2 regions of the Streptomyces sp. KMM 9044 genome follow, and region 2 is predicted to be linked to the other one. Evidence: predicted binding sites of a transcription regulator. Region 2 holds the regulator's gene; the other holds the start of a gene.
The links. The regulator HspR, encoded in region 2, represses chaperone genes until heat shock. The targets are predictions, from matches to a motif close to TTGAGNNNNNNNNNCTCAA.
Positions count from the first base shown of each region.

Region 1 (3,406 bases), 1.2 Mb from region 2:
CCGTCCAGACGGACGATGTCCATCCGGTCCGCCAGTGCCTCCGGGACGGCCTCCAGGACGTTGGCGGTGGCGAGGAAGACGACGTCCGAGAGGTCCAGCTCGACCTCCAGGTAGTGGTCGCGGAAGGTGTGGTTCTGCGCCGGGTCCAGCACTTCGAGGAGGGCTGCGGCCGGGTCGCCCCGGAAGTCGGAGCCCACCTTGTCGATCTCGTCGAGCAGCACCACCGGGTTCATCGACCCGGCCTCCTTGATCGCCCGCACGATCCGGCCGGGCAGCGCGCCGACGTACGTACGTCGGTGGCCGCGGATCTCGGCCTCGTCGCGGACGCCGCCGAGGGCGACCCGGACGAACCTGCGCCCCATCGCGTGGGCGACGGACTCGCCGAGGCTCGTCTTGCCGACGCCCGGCGGGCCCACGAGGGCGAGTACGGCACCGCCGCGGCGGCCGCCGACGACGCCGAGCCCGCGCTCGGCACGCCGCTTGCGCACCGCCAGGTACTCGGTGATGCGTTCCTTCACGTCCGTCAGGCCGGCGTGCTCGGCGTCGAGCACGGCCCGGGCGCCCTGGATGTCGTACGCGTCCTCGGTGCGCTCGCTCCACGGCATCTCCAGGGCCGTGTCGAGCCAGGCGCGGATCCACGAGCCCTCGGGCGACTGGTCGGAGGAGCGCTCCAGCTTGTCGACCTCCTTGAGCGCGGCCTCGCGCACCTTCTCCGGCAGGCCGGCGGCCTCCACCCGGCTGCGGTAGTCGTCGGACTCCTCACCGTCCTGTTCGCCGTTCAGCTCGCGCAGTTCCTTGCGCACGGCTTCCAGTTGGCGGCGCAGCAGGAACTCGCGCTGCTGCTTGTCCACGCCGTCCTGGACGTCCTTGGCGAGGGACTCGGCGACGTCCTGCTCGGCGAGGTGGTCGCGCAGCTGCCGGGTGGCGAGCTTCAGCCGGGCCACCGGATCGGCGGTCTCCAGCAGGGCCACCTTCTGTCCGGTGGCCAGGAACGGTGAGTATCCGGAGTTGTCGGCGAGGGCGGAGACGTCGTCGATGGCCTGGACGCGGTCGACGACCTGCCAGGCACCGCGCTTGCGCAGCCAGGCGGTGGCGAGCGCCTTGTACTCGGTGACCAGCTCGGTCACCTGGCCGGACACCGGCTCCGGTACGGTCTCGTCGGTCCGGGTGCCCTCCACCCACAGCGCGGCGCCCGGCCCGGTCGTCCCGGCGCCTATCCGCACCCGGCCCCGGCCCCGGATCAGGGCGCCCGGGTCACCGTCGGCCAGCCGGCCGACCTGCTCGACCGTGCCCAGGACGCCGGTGGCAGCGTAGGTCCCGTCGATGCGTGGAACCAGCAGGACCCTGGGCTTTCCGGTCTCCGACGTGGCGGCGGCCTGGGCGGCCTCCACCGCGGCGCGCACCTCGGAATCGCTCAGGTCCAGCGGGACCACCATCCCGGGCAGCACGACCTCGTCGTCGAGCGGCAGCACAGGCAGGGCGAGCGGTGTGGACTCAGCAGCCATGATCTCCCCTTCGGCAGTCAAGTTGAGCTATGCCGACTCAATGCTGGTGAGTCCGCGATTGTTCCCGGACTGCGCTCCCTCGCGTTCGCTCTCAGCGATCACCCGCCGGCCCGGGACGGATCAGGGCCACCTGGTGCCGCTCGGGCACGCCCGGATCCGCCGCGGACGACACGAAACGGCGGGAGGTGCTCCGCCGAACGGGGAGCACTGCCAGGATGAACGCATGTCCACCCCCTACGACATTCCCGAAGTCCTGGACCGCCGCGAGGGCCCGTACGGGGAGGTGGTGCTCCGCCGGCACGGGAGCCTGCTGCAGATCATCGCGAACGGGTGCTTCCTGATGGACACCTCCGACGGCCGCTCGGAGCGCCGGCTGGTCGACGCGGCCCTGTCCGCGCTCGACGCCGCCGACACCCGTGCGGGGCACGGTCCGCGGCAGGACCCGCACGTCCTCATCGGCGGACTCGGCGTCGGCTTCTCACTCGCGCACGCCGCCGCAGCACCCCGCTGGGGCCGCATCACGGTGGTGGAGCGCGAACCCGCCGTCGTCGACTGGCACCGCGCGGGCCCCCTGGCCGAACTCTCCGCGAGCGCCCTCGCCGACCCGCGCACGGAGATCGTCGAGGCCGATCTGGTGGCGTACGTCCACGAGACGTCCGACACGTTCGACGCACTGTGCCTCGACATCGACAACGGTCCCGACTGGACCGTCACCGAGGACAACGGCGGGCTCTACTCCCCCACCGGACTCATGGACTGCGCAAGGGCGTTGAGACCGGACGGAGTACTCGCGGTGTGGTCCGCGCAGCCGTCGGCGAATTTCGAAAAAACCTTGCGGGATGCCGGGTTCAGGCAGGTGCGTACCGAAGAGATCCCCGTTGCCCGGGGCGTGCCGGACGTCGTGCACCTCGGCGTCCGCCCTGGATAGCAAAGCCGCGGTGACTCCCCGTACGCTGCTGCACTGACGCCGATCATTCAAACGTCAATCACAGTCATGCGCAGAGACGGATTCACCCCACGGATTCCGGAAAGCACACTTCAGGGGCGGGCGATGGAGCAGACACACACCTCCCACAACGGCACGGCGGCCACCCCGGGCGCGCAGCGCCGGGTCCTGGTGGTCGAGGACGACGCGACGATCGTGGACGCCATCGCGACCCGCCTTCGCGCCGAGGGATTCCTGGTGCAGACGGCGGGTGACGGGCCGTCCGCGGTCGACACGGCGGAGGCCTGGCAGCCCGACCTGCTGATCCTCGACATCATGCTGCCCGGCTTCGACGGTCTGGAGGTCTGCCGGCGCGTGCAGGCACAGCGGCCGGTGCCGGTGATGATGCTGACCGCGCGCGACGACGAGACCGACATGCTGGTCGGGCTGGGCGTCGGCGCCGACGACTACATGACCAAGCCGTTCTCCATGCGGGAACTGGCGGCACGCGTGCACGTGCTGCTGCGCCGCATGGAGCGGGCGGCCCAGGCGGCCACCACCCCGCGCAGCGGCATCCTGCGCCTGGGCGAACTGGAGATCGACCACACGCAGCGCAGGGTCCGGGTGTGCAGCGAGGACGTCCACCTGACGCCCACCGAGTTCGACCTCCTGGTGTGCCTGGCGAACACGCCCCGCGCGGTGCTCTCCCGCGAGCAGCTGCTGGCCGAGGTCTGGGACTGGGCGGACGCCTCCGGCACCCGGACCGTCGACAGCCACATCAAGGCGCTGCGCCGGAAGATCGGTGCCGAGCGCATCCGCACCGTGCACGGCGTGGGCTACGCCCTGGAGACGCCGACGCCATGAGCGACGGGCCGGCCGCACGGAAAGGCTCCGGGGATCCCGGTCCCTGGGGCGCTGTCCGCCCGTTCTCCATCAAGACCAAGCTGGGCGCGCTGGTCGTCATCTCGGTGCTGAT
Region 1 is NZ_CP113910.1:2,324,996-2,328,401, forward strand. Features, by position in the region: gene lon (endopeptidase La) at 1-1,505, opposite strand, end outside; gene HUV60_RS10245 (spermidine synthase) at 1,729-2,433, shown strand; gene HUV60_RS10250 (response regulator transcription factor) at 2,557-3,294, shown strand; gene HUV60_RS10255 (sensor histidine kinase) at 3,291-3,406, shown strand, end outside.
Region 1: a site for HspR is predicted at 1,528-1,546, ahead of lon (endopeptidase La). Genes of this name have one in related genera too.

Region 2 (3,406 bases):
CGCCTCGGTCGGGTAGGACTTGTACACGCTCATGAACTGGTCGCCCAGGAGGATCCGCTGCACCGCGGCGAGTTCGGCGTCCTGGCCGGTGATCGGGGGCAGCTCGGTCACACCGGCCTCCTCCAGGGCCTTGACGATGCCGCCCGCCATGCCGTCGTTGGCGGAGTAGATTGCGGCGATGTCGTCCGCGCCGATCTCGGCGATCGCCTCGACCATGTTGGCCTCGGCGTTTTCCGGCTTCCAGTCCTTGGTGTCGTAGGACTTGGCGATGGTCACCGTGCCCTTGAGCTCGGACAACGCGCCCGCCTTGAACTGCTTGGCGTTCGGGTCGGTCGGCGAGCCGTTCATCATGACGATTTTGCTGGTGATCCCGCCGTCGCCGCCGAGCGCCTCCAGCAGGGAGCGGCCCTGGACCTCGCCGACCAGTTCGTTGTCGAAGGAGATGTACGCGTCGATCGGGCCCTCGGCCAGCCGGTCGTAGGCGATGACGGGAATGCCCGCGTCCTTGGCCTTCGTCACGTCCTCGGCGATGGCGTGCGCGTCGACCGCGTCCAGCACGATGACGTCGACCTCGTCCTCGATCATCTGCTGCATCTGGCTCGACTGCTTGCCGGCGTCCGCCTCGGCATTGGCGTAGTCCACCTTGCCCTTGTCGCTGGTGAGCTCCTCCACCTTCTTCTTGAAGATGGGGTAGTCGAACTGCTCGTACCGGGTGTTGGTCTTCTCCGGCAGCAGGAGCCCGATGGTGACGTCGTTCCCCTTGGTGGGGCTCGCTCCGTCACTGCTCCCCGTCACGTTGAGTGCGCCGCAACCGGCGAGCACGACGGACATCGAGGCGGCGGCGACTGATATGGCGATACGACGCATAAGGGAGCTCACTTCAGTGCGTTTTTGGACGTGGGCACAACATTGCGGCCCATGTGACTGAAAAGCCAACGCTCCAGCGACCACTGGCGTCAAGACCAACTACTTAACGAGATGAACACAGCACCGTGCGCTGAAGTCGTGTGGGCTCGACGAAAGACTCGCACATAACCCCTACACACGCATACATGTGCTGCTCACAGCCGTGCGCGGGGCGTACGAACGGAGGGGTGACGAGCCATCAACCGTCCGCACACAGGTGAGGCCGGCAGGTTCGTTCGAACCTGCCGGCCTCACACGCGACCGCTTCCGTCACAGCGCCGCCGCACCGGCCCGACGCCTTCACACCACCCGGCCGACGGCGGTCGGCGCCTGCCGTCAGTCGGACTGCTGCTGACGCTTGGGCCGCCACACCACCAGCGCGCTGGTCTGCTGCACCTCCTGATACGGCACCAGGTCCCGGCGGTACGACGCGTGCACCGCCGCCTCGCGCTGGCGCATGGTCGCCGCCGCGCCGTCCAGCGCGCCCTCCAGGTCCGCCACCCGGGCCTGGAGCGCGGCGACCTGGTTCTCCAGTTCGATGATGCGCTTGATGCCGGCCAGGTTGATGCCCTCGGTCTGCGACAGCTGCTGCACCTGGCGGAGCAGCTCGATGTCACGGGCCGAGTAGCGGCGGCCCCGGCCGGCGGTGCGGTCGGGGGAGACGAGCCCCAGACGGTCGTACTGACGCAGCGTCTGCGGGTGCAGCCCGGAGAGCTGGGCCGCCACCGAAATGACGTAGACCGGGGTTTCCTGCGTCAGTTCGTACGGATTGCGTCGACGACCGCCCATCGCCCTCAAGCTCCCTTCGCGGCCTGGAACAGCTCCGCCCGCGGATCGTCGTCCGCGGTCGCCTCGCGATACGCCTCCAGTGCGTCACGAGCCTTCCCCGGAAGATCCTTGGGAACACTCACCTCGACGGTGACCAGCAGATCACCGCGCGAACCGTCCTTGCGGACGGCTCCCTTGCCCCGCGCCCTCATGGTCCGCCCGTTGGGCGTCCCCGGGGGGAGCTTCAGCGTGACCGGCGGACCGCCGAGTGTCGGGACGCGGATCTCACCGCCGAGCGCCGCCTCCGGATAGGTGACCGGGACGGTGACGGTGAGATTGTCGTCCTTGCGGCCGAACACCGGGTGGCTTCCGACGTGCACGACCACGTAGAGGTCGCCCGCCGGGCCGCCGCGCTCGCCCGGAGCACCCTTGCCGCGCAGCCGGATCCGCTGGCCGTCGCTGACCCCGGCGGGGATGCGCACCTGCATCGTCCGCGAGGACTTGGCCCGGCCGCTGCCCTTGCAGATGTCGCAGGGGCTCTCCGCGATCAGCCCACGGCCCTTGCAGTCCGGGCACGGGTCGGTGAGCGAGAAGCCGCCGCCGCTGCCCCGGGCGACCTGCCCGGTACCGACGCAGGTCGGGCACACGCGCGGTGTGCCGTTCTTGTCGCCGGTGCCCGAGCAGGCCTTGCAGGCCTGCTGGGAGGACATCCGCAGCGGGACCGTCGCCCCCTCGATCGCCTCGGTGAAGCTCAGGGTGACCTCGGACTCGATGTCCTGGCCGCGCCGGGGCTGGGTGCGCGTGCCGCCCGTGCCGCCGCCGCGGTTGAACAGGCCGCCGAAGACGTCACCGATCCCGCCGCCGAAGCCACCGGCACCGGCCTGACCGCCGCCCTGACCACCACCCGGGCCGCCTCCGAAGAGGTCACCCAGGTCGAAGTTGAACGACCCGGCACCGCCCGCCCCCGGCCCCGCGCGGAAACCGCCGCTGCCGAAGAGCGAGCGGGCCTCGTCGTACTCCTTGCGCTTCTTGGGGTCTCCGAGGATGTCGTTCGCCTCGGAGACCTCCTTGAAACGCCCCTCCGCCTTGACGTTGCCCTTGTTGGCGTCCGGGTGGTATTCGCGAGCGAGCTTCCGGTACGCTTTCTTGATCTCGGCCTCGGTGGCGTCCTGAGGCACGCCGAGAACCTTGTAGTAGTCCTTCTCGATGAAGTCCTTGGTACTCATCCCCGACGTCCCTCCTCTCCTGCCCTGCAGACCGGCCCCGGCCTGCCTGTCATGCCCGCCCGCGCCGGCGTGCTCGCGCCGGCCGGGGCGTCAGCCCTCCTGGGGGCCACCGGTCTCCTTCTCGTCCGCCGCCGCCTCGGTGCCCTCCTCGGCCGGCTTGCCCGGCTGGGCACCCGGCTGCGGCTCGGCGACGGCCACCCGCGCGGGGCGGATGGTGCGCTCGCCGATGCGGTACCCGGGCTGCAGGATCGCCACGCACGTCGTCTCCGTGACGTCCGGGGCGTAGGAGTGCATCAGGGCCTCGTGGATCGTCGGGTCGAAGGGCTCGCCCTCCTTGCCGAACGTCTGCAGGCCCAGCTTCGCCACGGTCGCCTCCAGCGACTCGGCGACGGACTTGAACCCGCCGACCAGCTCGCCGTGCTCCCGCGCGCGGCCGATGTCGTCGAGCACAGGCAGGAGGCCGGTCATGAGGTTCACCGAGGCGAGCTCCTTGACCGCGATCCGGT
Region 2 is NZ_CP113910.1:3,559,931-3,563,336, forward strand. Features, by position in the region: gene HUV60_RS15975 (substrate-binding domain-containing protein) at 1-867, opposite strand, end outside; gene HUV60_RS15980 (heat shock protein transcriptional repressor HspR) at 1,243-1,695, opposite strand; gene dnaJ (molecular chaperone DnaJ) at 1,701-2,900, opposite strand; gene grpE (nucleotide exchange factor GrpE) at 2,991-3,406, opposite strand, start outside.